2 regions of the Virgibacillus tibetensis genome follow, and region 2 is predicted to be linked to the other one. Evidence: predicted binding sites of a transcription regulator. Region 2 holds the regulator's gene; the other holds the start of a gene.
The links. The regulator CtsR, encoded in region 2, represses protease genes until heat stress. The targets are predictions, from matches to a motif close to ATGGTCAATAAAGGTCAAACA.

Region 1 (9,051 bases), on a different contig from region 2:
ATGTGGATAACGCTTTTTGTAATGCATCATATTAATCAAATCCAGAACTTCATTTACTCGGGTTTCTTTTTCCTTTTTACTAAACCCTTTTAACCCAAACTTGATATTGTCAATTACTGTCATATGCGGAAATAAAGCATAATCCTGAAATACCATCCCGATTCCCCGCTTTTCAGGAAGAATAAAGTGTCGGTCATCTGTCACCACATGCTCATCGATATGGATGGAGCCTGATTTAGGTGTCTCCAGCCCAGCTAATAAACGTAATACTGTGCTTTTTCCGCTTCCGCTTTCTCCAAGGATAGATACAATATGTCCCTTTTGTATTTCCAGATCGAAATTCTCAATAATGTTACTCTTTGAATTCTTATAAGAGAAACAAAGATCGTTAATTTTAATAAACATATTATTTAGACTCCTTTTCCAAAATATGATGGAAAACAAATATTGCAACAGCACTGATAACGATAATAATGATAGATGCCAAAGCTGCTTCATGAATTTGTTCGTCATTCGCGTATTGGAATGCTTTTGTAGATAATGTGTCAAAGTTAAAAGGTCTTAATATCAAGGTAAGCGGCAGCTCTTTCAATATTTCTATAAATGATAGAATAAAGCCACTTAAAATAGCTCCTTTTAAAAGAGGCAAGTCGACTTTAAAGAATGATTTAGTCATTCCCATTCCGAGCATGCGTGAAGCTTCTGTAAATGAGTTTCCTATTTTATCATAACCAGATTCGATGGCATTAAACCCGACGGCTAAAAACCGTATGACATAAGCTGAGACAAGCATAAATAAACTAGTGCTTAAATATAACATTTGCTCTAATCGGGCAAATTCATAAAATCCAAATAAGAAATTGTCTGTTCGAATAAATACGGTAATAATACCTACAGCAATTACTGCACCAGGAATAGAATAACCAAGAATTATAACTCGTGCAGACATTTTCGATAAGAAGCTTTGGTGTATGCGAGCAAAATTTGCAATGATTACAGCGAATACAATAATCATGGTAGAACCAGCTAATGCCACAATTAACGAATTAATTATTAATGAAACAAAAGCAGGATCAATTATTTTTTCATAGGTTAATAATGTCCAATCAACTAACTGTACAAACGGAATTAAAAACCCTAAACCAAAAATGATAGAGCAATATATAAATGCTGCCTTCCCTTGCCACCCCTGTAGCTTGACCGGGGTTAATGGACGTATTTTCGCTGAGGGGAAACTATACCGTTTCCTTCCGCGAAGGAGTTTTTCCAAAACCAAAATGGCAAAGACAATAAACATAAGTGTGGCAGACAGCTTTATTGCAGCATTTAAATCTCCCATTCCAAACCATGTCTGGAATATGGCAGTGCTGAAAGTTGGTATACCAAAGTATTGCACCACGCCATAGTCATTCAGCACTTCCAGAAGAACAAGACTGACACCGGCAACAATAGCACCACGGGAAATAGGCAGTACTACAAGAAAAAATACCTCAAACGAGTTTCTGCCAAGTAATCGGGCGTTTTCAATGAGTGAAGAAGATTGGTTTGATAGAAAAGCTCGTGTAATCATATATACATAAGGGAACAGGAAAAATGTGAAAATAAAAATAGCACCTGGTAAAGACATAATATCAAAATAGGATTGATTAACAGGTATGTTAAAATGAGTGCGCAATGTTGTTTGTATGACGCCAGTATAGTTTAGAATGCCGTTATATGTGTAAGCAGCAATGTAAGGAGGAATCGCTAATGGCAGAATTAGTCCCCATTTAAAAAAACGTCGTAAAGGGAAATCATATGCAGAAATTAGCCAAGCCAAACTTGTGCCAATTAAGATACTGAAAATTCCAGTAAAAACAATGATTATGCTTGTGTTCTTTAATAATAGAGGAAGAATATATTCTTTAACATGTTGCCAATTAGAAGTCTCCTGCGTAAAAAAATTTACTAGAATAGATAAATTAGGCAGTAGTATGAGTACAACGATAAGGAAGCTGAAAAGCGTCCATAAGTTTAAGTATTTGGAAAAGTTCCTAGAGAGCTTCAAAAATCTACACTTCCTTAGTTCCTGAATAGAATGTTTACATACTCTATAATGATAACAGTTCTCACTAAGATTGTATAGAAGGAATGCTGTATCTTTGAGTGAGATACAGCATTCCTTTTACATCAAAACTATTTCCAGCCTACTTTATTCAATATCATAATCGCTTCATTATTGTGTTCGCCCAACTCTGATAAATTGAGATCCTGTTCCTTGAAATCTCCCCATGATTTTAATAAATCATCAGGTTCTACATTCGGGTTCACAGGATATTCAAAGTTTGTAGCTGAGAATTGCTCTTGAGCTTCCTCTTTTGATAAGAATTCCATGAATTTGATTGCATTTTCTTTATTTTTACTGCTTGCTGTTAAGCCAATTCCACTAATGTTAATATGGGTTCCAGTTGTATCCTGATTAGGGAAAACGATACCTAATTCCTCGGCGGCCTTTACCAACTCCGGATCTTCAGAATTCAGCATTCTTCCATAGTAGTAAGTATTAATTACAGCTATATCACCTTCACCAGCAGCTACTGCGATTGCTTGGTCTGTATCTCCACCTTTTGGATTGCGAGCCATATTTTCAACAATTCCTTCAGCCCAATCAATAGCCATGTCTTCCCCTTCAAGGGCGATGAATGATGCCATTAAAGATTGGTTATAAATATTTTCAGATGAACGAATCAGCACTTTATTTTTATTGGCCTCGGAAGTAAGATCAGCATATGTTTTTATTTCCTCTGGATCAACGCGGTCTTTATGGTAAGCAATAACACGTGCACGCTTTGTTAAACCAAACCATTTATTGTCTACATCACGATATTTTTCAGGAATATTTTCATTAAGTAGATCACTGTTTACTTCCTGCAGAAGATCTCTCGATTCAGCACGATGTAAGCGACCAGCATCTGCAGTTATAAAAAGGTCAGCCTCCGATGCTTTTCCTTCACGCTCAAGGCGCGTAATTAACTCATCATCTTTCCCTTTAATAACATTCACTTTTATTCCTGTTTCATCTGTGAATGTTTTATATAATTCCTCGTCTGTATCATAGTGACGCCCAGTGTACAGATTAATTTCTCCGTTATCTTCATTCACTTCATTATCTTCATTCTCTGTATTGGATCCTTCAGATGCTTCGTTGTTGTCTGAATCATTACCACAAGCAGTTAAAGCAAGTACAGATATAATCATCAGGATACCTAGCAGTAGTCGTTTAATCATCAATTTATCTCACCTTTCTGTCTCAAATTCCAGCTTCTTAATTGATAATGAATCTCACTATCATTAACTTTTAGTTTAAACAAAATAATTAATAAGTCAATAATTATTAAGATGTTCTATAATTGAATAATCTATAATTACTTTAATTAAAAAGGGTTTATCCCTATAGGGAAAGGGTAAACATACGATTCAACACTATAATTTTAAAAAAATATCAAACAAATTTCTTGAAAGTCAAAAAAGGTCAGAGTATAATAAAGTCAAAGGTCAAATATAGTCAAAGTCAAAAATGAATATAATATAAATTAGGAGGAATGGAAAATGCACTGTCAACAATGTGGTATAAACCCTGCAAACATTAATGTATCTATGCAAATGAATAATGAGAGAATACAGATGCATGTGTGTCAGGAATGTTTCCGGGAAATTCAAGGTAAATTGATGAATTCTAATGATTTTTTCTCTGACTCATCATTTAATGGAGATGCGCAGGAGGCATTTTCCAAGAACTTTAATGGTTCAAATAAAATGGGTGCTAAAACAAAGCAGAAACAAAATAATAACGGAAATGGTTTAATCGAACAATTAGCTAAAAATATCACAAATGCAGCTAGAGCCGGGCTTATTGACCCAGTGATAGGCCGTGATAATGAAGTAAAACGTGTTATCGAGACATTAAACCGAAGAAACAAAAATAATCCGGTGCTTATTGGTGAACCCGGGGTTGGTAAAACAGCTATCGCCGAAGGATTGGCCCTAAAGATAACCGAGGGTAAAGTACCAGCTAAATTAATGAATAAAGAAGTTTTCTTGCTTGATGTAGCTTCTTTAGTTGCAAATACTGGGATACGTGGTCAATTTGAAGAGCGGATGAAGCAGCTTATTCAAGAACTGCAATCCCGTCAGGACATTATTCTTTTTGTTGATGAAATCCATTTATTAGTTGGAGCAGGTACAGCTGAAGGATCTCAAATGGATGCTGGAAATATTATGAAGCCAGCGTTAGCTAGAGGTGAGTTACAGCTTATTGGTGCAACAACACTAAAGGAATATCGACAAATTGAAAAAGATGCAGCGCTCGAGCGTCGCTTGCAGCCGATTATCGTAAACGAGCCATCTCCGGAAGAAGCTGTTTTGATATTAAATGGTATTAAGGATCGTTATGAGAAATTCCATGAGGTTCGATATTCAGAAGAAGCAATTCGTTCATTCGTTACCCTGTCACAGCGCTATATTCAGGATCGTTTCCTGCCGGATAAAGCGATCGACCTGATGGATGAAGTAGGATCACGTTTGAATCTGGCGAATGCTGAAAACGACTCCCATTCCATAAGTCAACGCTTGAATGAAATCATTAAAGAGAAAGAGCAGGCTGCAGATCAAGAAGATTATGAACGTGCAGCTAATTTAAGATATCAGGAAATACAACTGCAAAAACAATTGGAAAAGGCAAAAGGTGAAGAACAGGTTATTGATGTGGCCATTACTGATATTCAACTGATAGTAGAGGAGAAAACTGGTATTCCAGTTACAAAGCTTCAAGCTGATGAGCAGGACAAAATGAAAAATATAGCTGAAAACCTTGGAGCAAAAGTAATTGGACAAGAAAAAGCAGTTGAGAAGGTAGCAAAAGCAATTCGCCGCAGCCGTGCAGGACTTAAATCTAAATACCGTCCAATTGGATCATTTCTATTCGTCGGCCCTACTGGTGTAGGTAAAACCGAATTGACAAAAGCTCTAGCTGAAGAGTTATTCGGCTCACGCGAAGCCTTAATTCGTTTGGATATGAGTGAGTATATGGAAAAACATGCAGTATCTAAGATCATCGGTTCACCACCAGGATATGTAGGGCATGAAGAAGCGGGGCAATTGACAGAGCGTGTGCGTCATAACCCATATTCCATCATTTTACTTGATGAGATTGAAAAAGCGCATCCAGATGTGCAAAATATATTCCTGCAAATTATGGAGGATGGACATCTGACAGACTCTCATGGTCGAACAGTCAGCTTTAAAGAAACAGTCATTATTATGACAAGTAATGCCGGTACTGGAGTGAAAACGGTAAACGTTGGGTTTAATAAAGCGGTCCATGAATCTGTATCTACACTGGAGAACCTGGGCGTTTACTTTAAGCCAGAATTCCTCAACCGTTTTGATTCGATTATTAACTTCAACGAGCTAGTTGAAGACGACTTAGTGAAAATAGTTGATCTCATGCTTGAAGACCTGCAAAAAGCAATGAAAGAAAATGAAATGATTATTTCGATTACAGAAGAAGCAAAACATGAATTAGTGCGACTTGGCTATGACCGCCGATTTGGCGCAAGACCTTTACGCAGAGTCATTCAGGATAAAATTGAAGATCAGCTGACTGATCTGGTCTTAGAAGAAGAAACCGTTGAGAACGTAACTGTTGAACTAGTCGATAAAGAAATTACTGTTAAGAAAGCATAATATGTCTAGAGAAAACCGCTGAGATTGTTCAGCGGTTTTTTTGTTCGGGGCCAAGTTTCTGGGTCCATCAAACAAAGCATAATAAAATCACTCCAAAAATTTTTCAGCAGGATAATAAATATTAAGTCAAAACAGTGTAAAACTAAAAAAGAGGTGATTAATTATGTTCCAGTCTAAGAAGTTCATTGTTTTTATACTAATTATATTTGTTAGTGGCTTGCCAGCCAATACGTATGGTGATTCGACTTCGCCAGAAATGCAGCTGCATTTTATTAACGTTGGGCAAGGGGATAGTATCCTTATCGAAACACCAACAGGAAAAACCATCTTAATTGATGGTGGGCCACCTAAAGCAGGGAAAAAGGTGGTTTCCTATCTAAAAGAAATGCAGGTTGAAAAGATTGACCTGTTAATTGCCACCCACCCTGACATTGATCACATCGGCGGACTTCCACACGTAATGGAAGCTGTTGAAGTCGACCAAGTACTCGATTCTGGAAAAATCCACTCAACAAAAACGTACGCAAGGTATATATACCAAATACGCAAACAAGGTATTCCGGTTAAAATAGCAAAGCGAAATCAACAACTGGAAATTGATCCTTTGATGGAAATTAAAGTTCTAAATACACATGGGAAATCCAAGAACAATAATCAATCCTCCATAGCATTAAAAATAACTTATAATAATATTGATTTTTTATTAATGAGTGACATTGAAAAAGAACAGGAACAGGATTTGATAGCCGAACAGGATGTACAAGCGGAAATACTAAAGGTCGCTCATCATGGTTCAAACACGAGCACTTCACATGGTTTTCTTCAAGAAGTAGATCCACTAGTTGCCATCTTGACCTATAGTTTAGAAAATAATTTTGGTCATCCAGTTGATCGAGTAATTGAAAATTTATACAAGATAGATGCCACCATTTATTCAACTGCAACATTTGGCAATATAGTGATAACAACAGATGGAGAAGACTTTCTTGTACTACCGGAAAAGGATCCAATGATAAATATAGGTTCGGCTGGCTAGAATCATGATATTTAATTTATATACAGGTATACTCAACATTGATATCATATTATTAAGGGATGACCATTAAGATGTTGGGGGGATATGTATCATTAAAAGAACTGGTGAAGTCATACTAGGTATCTTAGGCGCTTTGGTTTATGGTTTGTTTGCTGCCTTGGGGGCAGGAATGATCTGGTTGAGAAATAACCAGGATACCATTAGAAATCTTCTGATCGAAGGAGGCTTTGAACAAGAGTTTCCAGAGATCACCATAGAAGAGGTTACTCATTTATTTAATGACATAAAGGGTGCTGGATTACTTCTTCTAATCACTTCTATAGTAGCTATTCTATTAGGGATCGTAGCTATGATTTTACTTAGAGGAAATAAGAATCCGAAAGCAGCTGGAATCATTTTTATCGGCACAACAGTTGCAGTTATGATTGTTAATTTTGGACTGGGAATTATTGGAGGTATCTTTTATCTTATCGCAGGTATTATGTGTCTCGTTAGAAAACCACCATTGACAAAAGAAAAAGAGCAACAGCCTGAAGATCCGCTGACAGTAGATGAAAAATAATGCCAGAGTAAAGGTTTGCATAATGATGCAAACCTTTACTTTTTTTTGCGAAATCTATTGACAAATAACTTAGTTAGTTATATGGTTAGTTACATAAGTAATTAACCAAATAACGAAGGTGATTAATTTGAAAAACACACTAGACGAAAACAAACCAATATTCCTTCAAATAAAAGAGCAATTAGAAGATTCGATCATCAACGGGAGCATTAAAACTGGTGAACGTGTACCTTCGACTAATGAATTTGCTGCTTACTATAAGATAAATCCAGCTACAGCTGCCAAAGGAATAAACGAGCTTGTAACTGAATTTATTCTTTATAAGCGAAGGGGTGTTGGAATGTTTGTAACAGAAAATGCAAAAGAGATCTTAATCGAAAAACGGAAACAAACGTTTTATGAAAATTACATCCTTCCATTAAAAAGGGAAGCAAAGAAATTGCATATGAGTAAAAATGAGTTAATGGAAATGATGGAAAGAGAGGGGACAGATAATGAAAATTGAGGTAAATAATCTTACAAAGAAATACAAAGACACTATTGCATTAAATAATGTTTCTTTCACACTGGGTGAGCCGAAGATCTATGGTTTACTTGGCAGGAATGGTGCTGGGAAAACAACGTTTATGGATATTTTATCTGGTAATATTCTAGCAAGTGAAGGGAAAATTTTAATTGATGGTGAAAATCCATTTGATAACCAGCGGCTGACGGAACAAATATGCCTAATTAAGGAAGGAAATAATTTTAAGAAGGATTTAAAGGTGAAAAATGTTCTTAAAATATATTCCTTTTTTTATCCAACATGGGATCAGGAGCTTGCTGATGAACTAGTTGTAGAATATAACTTGAATTTAAATGCGAAAGTAAAGACCCTCTCAAAAGGAATGGAGTCTTCATTAGGTATTATTGTGGGCCTGGCGAGTAAAGCACCAATTACGATTTTCGATGAACCTTATATTGGATTGGATGCGGCAGCGCGGAAGAAGTTTTATGAAATACTGCTTGAAGAATACGAAACGGAAAAGCGTACAATTGTTTTTTCAACGCATTTAATTGATGAGGTTAGTTTGATGTTTGAAGAAGTATTAATCCTGCAAGAAGGGTCACTCGTCCTCCAGGAAGAAGCAGACCTGTTGCGGGATAATACTTGTGCTGTGTCAGGCCCAATTAAGGATGTGGAAGAATTTATTCGCAATAAAGAGATAATTGAGAAGAAGCAGCTGGCAGGTACAATGACAGCATATATTTATGGGAATATGCAGGAGGCCAGTTTGCATGGATTGACTGCAGAAGGTATACCGATTCAGGAACTGATGATTTATTTAACAGAAAGAAAGAAGGGTGCTTAAGCTATGGGGAGACAAATACAAGGTTTACTCTATTTCTTTATAAATGATATCCGCTATTCGCTAATCATATTCTGGACGATATTATTAAGCGTTTTGATAGTTTCATTGGCATTTGCTTACTTTTTAATCACGGTCGAAAACGGTGTTATGGCATTTAGTTTAACAGGACCAATATACATTTATTGTGCTATATTTGGATTTCTGACCGTGAAAGAAGCGGTTCCTTTCTCACTTAAAATGGGTGCAACCAGAAAGAACCTGTTTATCAGTCTGGGTATTTTCTTTCTCGCACTTTCTTTTGCGAAGGCTGTTGTCGGAAGTATCCTTCAGGAAATAATTGAAGGATTTGCAGTAGGAGTAGGTATTAGCACTTTTTC
Region 2 (9,051 bases):
AGAAGTTAAGCTCTTCAGCGCCGATGGTAGTTGGGACTTTGTCCCTGCAAGAGTAGGACGCCGCCAGGCAAAGGTAAAACAGCTAAGTCATGTCTCATGTCTTAGCTGTTTTTGTATTTATTAAAGCTTTTATAATCTGTTTTATGATAAATACCTTCCTTTCTATGCCTCTTTCGAATACTTCATCTAGTCAGACATAAAAACCTTACTGTACAAATAAGTTGAAAAGAGCAGCAGTATATTAATTTAGAAAATTGCAAACATAAATGCTAGGTGTTTTCATAATTTTAATGTAAAATAAATAGATATGACTAATTTTAATGGGGTGCGGAAAGTGAGTGCGTTTTTTGATCAAGTAGTTGGGGAAGATTTCCTTTTAATAATGGTTCGTGTATTAGTCGCTTTAGTTTTATCAGGATTGATTGGTTTTGAACGTGAATTAAAAAATCATTCAGCAGGTTTCCGCACTCACATACTAGTCGGTGTTGGAGCCTGTTTAATGATGCTATTATCTTTATTCGGGTTTGAAGAATTTATTGAAAGGTACGGGAATGTTCGATTTGATCCAGCAAGAATTCCATCTTATGTTATTAGTGGTATTGGTTTTCTTGGTGCAGGAACAATCATTGTTTACGGAGGGACAATCCGTGGACTGACTACAGCTGCTTCCATCTGGACAGTGGCAGGAATAGGTTTAGTTGTAGGCGCGGGAATGTATGGGGCGGCTGTTTTTACAACGTTGGTTATCTTATTAAGTTTAATTTTCCTGAATAACTTTGAAAAGCTGTTTACAAGAGGCAAAGGTAAAACAACAAACAACTTAATTGAAATTGTAGCGTTACCGGAGCTTAAAATTAATAACGTTGTTGCGATCTTTGAGGAGTATGAAGTAACTATTAAAAATGTGGAAATTGTAAAAGTGGAAAATAATGTGCGGAATATATTTATAAAAATAGAAAGAAAGCCAGAATTAGACCGAGTGTCATTATTTTCGGAGATTTCTAAAATAGATCATGTTAAAAATATCTCTGAATTACAGTAATAAAACCAAAAGTATCCCTGTACTAAGTGGAAAAATAGTTTTCATCGTTTTGAATTACATTTTTTTGTCTAAAATGTATATAGATCAATGTATTTGCATCTTAGATAATTTGGCGTATAATAAAATCATAGTCAAAGATAGTCAAAGTCAAAGGTCAATATGGAGAGAGGGGGAGGGCTCATGAGTAACATATCAGATGTGATAGAAAGTTATTTGAAAAAAATACTGCAAGCCAAAGACCAAAAAGTGATCGAGATAAAGCGAAGTGAAATTGCTGAACAGTTTCAATGTGTCCCCTCACAAATTAATTATGTGATTAAGACGAGATTTACTGTGGAAAAAGGGTATATAGTAGAAAGTAAACGTGGTGGCGGTGGATACATTCGGATAATACGCGTTATACATCAAGAGAAATCAGAAATGATTGATGAAATTATAAAGATGATCAACCCAACTTTAACACAGCAAGCTTCTCTCGATGTGTTAGAAAGACTGCTGGAAGAAAAGTTGATCACAGAACGAGAGGCAAAAATTATGCTGAGCGCCATTGATAGAAACACGCTGGCTTTTCAGTTGCCGTTACGTGATGAAGTCCGTGCTCGTGTGTTAACTGCAATGCTAACAACCTTAAAATATTTGAATAATTAAGGTGAATTTATAAGTCGTAAAGGGGGAAATAGAGATGGAATGCCAAGAATGTCAGCAGCGACCAGCCACACTTCATTTTACGCAAGTTATCAACGGCAATAAAAAAGAAGTCCATGTCTGTGAAGTGTGTGCAAAGGAAAAGGGCTATATGACTTATCCGGAAGATGGGTATTCGCTTCAAAATTTACTATCAGGTCTATTTAACTTTGATTCTGCAAAAATAGAAAGTCAACACGGTAAATCCTTTAATCAAGTTAAGGAATTACAGTGTCCTAAATGTGAAATGACATTTTCGGACTTTAAAAGTACTGGGAAATTTGGATGTGCAGCATGTTATGATACGTTTTCTAAACGACTTGAGTCTATATTCCGCCGTGTGCATTCCGGAAATACAAAGCATTATGGGAAAATTCCAAAGCGTAAAGGTGGCGACTTGCACACAAAGAAGCAACTGGAAGGGTATAAGGCTGAATTGCAGAGTCTGATTGATAATGAAGCGTTTGAAGAGGCAGCAAAGGTAAGAGATAAAATTAAAGAATTGGAAAATACGAAGAAAAATGAGGGAGCAGGTGATGATTCATGACCTTACAGCACTTCATGAATGATGCAATTAGTCCTTGGATGCGTGAAGAGGGCCCGGATAGTGATATCGTTTTAAGCAGTCGAATTCGGCTGGCGAGGAATTTTGCAGATGTTTCGTATCCAATTCTTGCAGAAGTTGAAAAATTGGAAGATATCCGTGGTTTTTTTGAAAAAGAGTATGAGAATAAGTCCTTTCATGAATATAAGGATTTTGCTTTTTTAAAAGTTAAAAATTTAACAGCTGTAGAAAAACGCGTTCTGGTAGAAAAGCATCTTATCAGCCCTCATCTGGCAAAGCATGCTCAAACCGCAGCAGCACTAATATCTAGTAACGAACAAGTTTCTGTTATGATTAATGAAGAAGATCACATTCGGATTCAGCTTTATTTTCCAGGGTTCCAATTAAACAAGGCTTTAGAAGAGGCATTTAAAGTAGATGATTGGCTGGAAGAGGAGATCAACTATGCCTTTGATGAAACAAGAGGATATTTGACGAGTTGCCCTACAAATGTTGGCACAGGTTTGCGTGCCTCTGTTATGATGCACCTTCCAGCTTTAGCTATGACGAAACAAATTAATCGTATGATTCCTTCGATAAATCAATTGGGGCTTGTTGTTCGAGGTATCTATGGAGAAGGAAGCGAAGCTGTAGGTAATATATTTCAAATATCAAACCAGATTACACTGGGTAAATCAGAGGAAGATATTGTTGAAGATCTGCAAAGTGTCGTAAAACAACTAATTGATCATGAACGAAGAGCTAGAAGCAGAATTATGGAACAATCCGGTACAACAGTGGAAGATCGTATTTACAGAGCATATGGTGTTTTGGAATATAGCAGAATTATTGAATCAAAAGAAGCTGCAAGATGTTTATCCAATGTTCGATTAGGGATAGACTTAGGAATCATAAAGAATGTTTCCAGAAATATACTGAATGAACTTATGATTTTAACACAACCTGGTTTTCTGCAACAATATGCGAAGAGGACTTTGACGGCAAATGAACGTGATGTTCTGCGTGCGTCACTTATCCGTGAACGATTACAATTAGAGAAATAGACAGGAGGAAATACTATATGATGTTTGGACGTTTTACTGAAAGGGCACAAAAGGTATTAGCACTTTCCCAAGAGGAGGCCGTACGCCTTGGACATAATAATATAGGTACAGAACATATTCTATTAGGTCTAGTACGCGAAGGTGAAGGAATTGCGGCAAAAGCATTGCAATCACTTGGCTTGGAAGTTCCAAAGATTCAAGAAGAGGTTGAAAAGTTAATCGGAGTAGGTAAACAACCGATGCAATCGATTCACTATACTCCACGAGCTAAGAAGGTAGTTGAGCTCTCGCAGGATGAAGCAAGAAAGCTAGGACACTCTTATGTAGGTACAGAACATATTCTCTTGGGGCTTATCCGTGAAGGAGAAGGGGTAGCTGCTCGCGTATTAAATAATTTGGGAGTCAGCTTAAATAAAGCCAGACAGCAAGTGTTACAGTTGTTGGGCAGTAATGATTCTCAGGCAGGAAGACAGGGGCGTGGGCAACAATCAAGCGCCACTACCCCGACACTTGATTCATTGGCAAGAGATTTAACTGTTAGTGCAAAAGAAGGAAACATAGATCCAGTTATTGGGAGAGGCAAAGAAATTGAACGTGTTATTCAAGTGTTAAGCCGTCGTACAAAAAACAATCCGGTTTTAATTGGGGAACCTGGTGTTGGTAAAACAGCTGTGGCAGAAGGGTTAGCGCAGCAGATTATTGATAATGAGGTACCAGAAACATTACGGGATAAACGGGTTATGACTCTTGATATGGGAACCGTTGTAGCTGGGACGAAGTATCGTGGTGAGTTTGAAGATCGTTTGAAAAAAGTGATGGAGGAAATCCGCCAGGCAGGCAACATCATTCTATTCATTGATGAGCTGCATACATTGATCGGGGCAGGAGGAGCTGAAGGAGCTATTGATGCTTCAAATATTTTAAAGCCATCTCTTGCCCGTGGAGAACTACAATGTATAGGTGCTACGACACTGGATGAGTACCGTAAGTATATTGAGAAAGACGCCGCCCTGGAGCGCAGGTTCCAGCCTATCCAGGTTGACGAACCAACATTGGATGAAACGATACAGATATTAAGAGGATTACGTGATCGATATGAAGCACATCATAGGGTCACCATTACGGATGAAGCTGTTGAAGCAGCAGTGAATTTCTCTAACAGGTACATTACTGACCGCTTTTTACCAGATAAAGCAATTGATCTTATTGATGAAGCTGGTTCAAAGGTACGACTTCGCTCCTACACTGTTCCGCCTAATTTAAAGGAATTGGAACAGAAGTTAGAAGAAGTGCGGAAAGAAAAAGATGCTGCAGTACAAAGTCAGGAATTTGAAAAGGCAGCATCATTACGAGATTCTGAGCAACGTCTTCGAGAAGAGCTGGAAGAGACGAAAAATAAATGGAAAGAAAAGCAAGGGCAAACAGATTCAGAGGTAACTGTGGAGGATATTGCCAGTGTTGTTTCCATCTGGACTGGGGTACCTGTCTCCAAGCTTACAAAGGATGAAACAGAGCGTCTATTGAATATGGAGGAAACACTTCATAACCGTGTTATTGGTCAGAAAGAGGCAGTAAATGCGGTATCGAAAGCTATCCGCAGAGCACGGGCTGGACTAAAAGATCCGAAGCGTCCAATTGGCTCCTTTATTTTCCTAGGTCCAACAGGTGTAGGGAAAACAGAGCTGGCACGTGCATTAGCTGAGACGATGTTTGCTGATGAGGATGCAATGATTCGTATAGATATGTCGGAATACATGGAGAAACACTCCACATCACGTCTGGTTGGATCACCACCTGGATATGTCGGGTATGAAGAAGGTGGGCAACTTACAGAAAAGGTCCGCAGAAAACCCTATTCGGTCGTTTTACTTGATGAAGTAGAAAAGGCACATCCTGAAGTGTTTAATATTTTGCTGCAGGTTTTAGAGGATGGACGGCTAACCGACTCCAAAGGACGCCTGATTGATTTTCGTAATACTGTTCTCATTATGACATCCAATGTGGGAGCCAGTGAACTGAAGCGGAATAAATTTGTTGGCTTCAATCTTGGAGAAGAAGGACAGGAATATGATGATATGAAAGCGAAAGTAACGGATGAGATGAAAAAAGCATTTCGACCAGAGTTTTTAAATCGTATTGATGAAATGATTGTCTTCCACTCACTAGAAAGAAAACATATGAAGGACATTGTTACACTAATGGTTAACCAATTACAAAAGCGTTTGAAGAACCAGGATATTGACCTGACATTAACAGATAAAGCAATCGAAAAAATTGCAACAGATGGATTTGATCCTGAATACGGTGCACGGCCGTTACGCAGAGCTATTCAGAAAAATATTGAAGATTTATTATCTGAAGAGCTGCTAAAAGAAACAATTGCCATAGGTGAAAAAGTTAAAGTAGGTCTGAATAATAAAGGTGAATTTATTATTCTTCCATAGACGTACACGTAACTAAACGAAAACCGTCAGAAAAAGCTAGAAGATAGTACTCTTCTAGCTTTTTCCTAATTAACGAATCAAATTACTCAGGCTGAAACTGGTAATTGTGGCATTAATAAGGAAATGTTTTTATAAATTGATAGAAATCTGTAACTTTCTGGTTATGCAAATCGTATACAATAGATAAATGAAGGGATAGAGAAACTTGGCCAAACGAAAAACGAAATATGTATGTCAGGATTGTGGTTACGAGGTTGCAAAATGGATGGGAAAATGTCCAGGTTGTGATGAATGGAACACCTTGGTTGAAGAAATGGAGTCATCTGACAAACGTAATAAGCATACATTTAATGTGGGCTCAAAATATTCGAGTAAGCCCGAAAGTATCACAGCCATTGAATCAGAAAAGGAACCGCGGATAAAAACAAAAATGGAGGAATTTAACCGCGTTCTTGGCGGAGGCATTGTTCCTGGTTCACTCGTATTAATTGGTGGTGACCCTGGTATTGGAAAGTCAACATTACTTCTGCAGATATCCTCTCAACTAGCAGAAAAAGAATTACCAGTCCTTTACATTTCAGGGGAAGAATCAACGCGCCAGACAAAGCTCAGGGCCGATCGGCTGAACGTAAAAGCAGAGTTATTATATGTTTTAGCTGAAACAAACTTATTTGATATCGCAAAACAAATTGAGGAAATAAAGCCATCTTTTGTAGTTATCGATTCCATCCAGACTATCTTCAAAGAAGAGATTTCGAGTGCACCTGGGAGCGTCTCACAAGTCCGTGAATCGACGAGTGAATTAATGAAAATAGCAAAATCCAATGGAATACCTATATTCATCGTTGGTCATGTAACAAAAGAAGGTTCTATTGCGGGACCTAGAATACTGGAACATATGGTGGATGCGGTTCTTTATTTCGAAGGCGAAAGACACCACACGTACCGTATTTTGCGTGGGGTGAAGAATCGTTTTGGAAGTACAAACGAAATGGGCATTTTTGAGATGAAGGAAGAAGGATTAAGGGAAGTCATGAATCCTTCAGAAATTTTCCTGGAGGAGCGTTCACAGGGCGCCGCGGGTTCTACTGTTGTAGCCTCCATGGAGGGGACAAGACCTGTACTGGTGGAAATCCAGGCATTAATTTCTCCGTCAAGCTTCGGAAATCCAAGGAGGATGGCTACAGGTATTGATGCGAATCGTGTTCCTTTGTTAATGGCCGTCTTGGAAAAAAGGGTAGGTTTAATGCTTCAGAATCAAGATGCATATATAAAGGTAGCTGGTGGAGTTAAGCTGGATGAACCAGCTATTGATTTAGCGATTGTTGTAAGTATTGCTTCTAGTTTCCGCGATCAGCCAACCCAGCCAGAGGATATTTTTGTAGGTGAAGTAGGGTTAACGGGGGAGATAAGGCGTGTATCACGTATTGAACAACGTGTTCAGGAAGCGGCCAAACTTGGTTTTAAACGTGTTATCTGCCCACAAAGAAACATGGATGGCTGGACTGTTCCAAAAGGCATTCAAGTAATTGGTGTAAATACGGTTCAAGAAGCATTGGATATAGGAGTTGCTAGATAGAGGGTAAATTATTGAAATAAACGATTGTTTATGTTAAAATTTTATGTTTTCATTATTGAATGTTGGTCATTCGTGTGCTACGATTTATTTGTTATTATAGCTTTTTCTTATTTAGTAGGATTATTTTTATTCTAAAAAGGTAATAATACAGGTTAGGAGGTGACAGTGGTGCTAAAAAAGATCGTTCATCTATTCTTTCTGATTATAGGTGGTACCATTGGGTATTTATATATACCAGAAATTATTAATTTATTAGATTTTACAGAGGCGCGTTGGGTAGCATCGCCATATCTAGGAAGTATAGTAGGTGCAATTATATTATTTCTATTTTCCTACTGGCTTGTAGATTATATTGTAGGATTTTTAAAATGGATTGAGGAAGCACTTATTAAATTACCGGTTGGAGATTTATTTTTTGGTAGTCTTGGATTAATGGTTGGTCTCATCATTGCTTTTTTAATTAACATACCATTAAAAGACATTCAAATAGAGCTAGTTTCCCAGATGATACCGCTCTTTATTACAATTTTATTAGGGTATTTTGGTTTTCAGGTTGGCTTTAGACGCAGAGATGAGTTTGTTAATTTACTAAATATCAGTAAAAAGGAAAGAGACAAACGAAGGGTTGATGAGGAAACAGAACCAATGCAACCAAAACCAAAGATTTTGGATACCAGTGTTATAATCGATGGTCGTGTTGCTGATATATGCCAAACCAGCTTTCTCGAAGGCACGATTATAATACCGCAATTTGTGTTAGGAGAATTACAGCATATTGCTGATTCCTCAGATGTATTAAAACGTAACCGTGGACGCCGTGGGTTGGATGTACTGAATCGGATTCAAAAAGAATTGCCGGTCAAGGTAGAAATCTATGAAGGTGACTTTGAAGAAATACAGGAAGTTGATAGTAAACTGATTAAGTTAGCGAAGGTTATTAACGGTGTTGTGGTTACGAATGACTTTAATTTAAACAAAGTTTGTGATCTGCAAAGCGTTGCTGTGTTGAACATTAATGATCTGGCAAATGCAGTTAAACCAGTTGTACTACCTGGCGAAGAACTGATGGTGCAAGTCATTAAAGATGGAAAAGAACATAATCAGGGGATCGCTTATTTAGATGATGGTACCATGATTGTTGTAGAAGAAGGCCGGGATTATATTGGTAAGACCATAGAAGTATTAATTACAAGTGTGCTTCAGACCTCAGCTGGCCGTATGATCTTTGCAAAACCAAAGTTACTTGAAAAAGCCTTGTAAAAAAGGTATAACTTATAGTGACTATAAAAAAGTGATAACAGTAATTGTTATCACTTTTTGTTATACTTAGGTAAAGAGGAATTGTAACGATAGATTTAGCTTTGAAAATCGAAAGGGGTAACCTCATGACAAAGGAAGTTCGTGTACGTTATGCACCAAGTCCAACAGGAGATTTACACATTGGAAATGCACGTACAGCATTGTTTAATTATCTATACGCCAAACACTATAATGGAAAGTTTATTATTCGAATTGAAGATACGGATGACAAAAGAAACGTAGCTGGTGGAGAAGAAAGTCAGCTGATGTTCCTGAAATGGCTTGGTATTGAGTGGGATGAAGGGGCCGATGTTGGTGGTAATTATGGTCCATACCGTCAATTGGAGCGATTGGATTTATATAATAAGTATGTTGATGAGTTATTAGAAAAAAAC

Region 1: the regulator CtsR is predicted to act here: its motif matches at 3,498-3,518, upstream of QGM71_RS11640 (ATP-dependent Clp protease ATP-binding subunit).

The regions. Positions count from the first base shown of each region.
Region 1 covers NZ_JARZFX010000005.1:24,773-33,823, reverse strand. Annotated here, with positions in the region: gene QGM71_RS11655 (ABC transporter ATP-binding protein) at 1-405, opposite strand, end outside; gene QGM71_RS11650 (ABC transporter permease) at 407-2,047, opposite strand; gene QGM71_RS11645 (Fe(3+) ABC transporter substrate-binding protein) at 2,176-3,267, opposite strand; gene QGM71_RS11640 (ATP-dependent Clp protease ATP-binding subunit) at 3,589-5,724, shown strand; gene QGM71_RS11635 (ComEC/Rec2 family competence protein) at 5,888-6,760, shown strand; gene QGM71_RS11630 (DUF4064 domain-containing protein) at 6,894-7,322, shown strand; gene QGM71_RS11625 (GntR family transcriptional regulator) at 7,450-7,827, shown strand; gene QGM71_RS11620 (ABC transporter ATP-binding protein) at 7,817-8,674, shown strand; gene QGM71_RS11615 (hypothetical protein) at 8,678-9,051, shown strand, end outside.
Region 2 covers NZ_JARZFX010000016.1:57,219-66,269, reverse strand. Annotated here, with positions in the region: rRNA gene rrf (5S ribosomal RNA) at 1-69, shown strand, start outside; gene QGM71_RS19020 (MgtC/SapB family protein) at 335-1,042, shown strand; gene QGM71_RS19015 (CtsR family transcriptional regulator) at 1,223-1,690, shown strand; gene QGM71_RS19010 (UvrB/UvrC motif-containing protein) at 1,725-2,273, shown strand; gene QGM71_RS19005 (protein arginine kinase) at 2,270-3,334, shown strand; gene clpC (ATP-dependent protease ATP-binding subunit ClpC) at 3,352-5,778, shown strand; gene radA (DNA repair protein RadA) at 5,984-7,357, shown strand; gene QGM71_RS18990 (PIN/TRAM domain-containing protein) at 7,526-8,617, shown strand; gene gltX (glutamate--tRNA ligase) at 8,743-9,051, shown strand, end outside.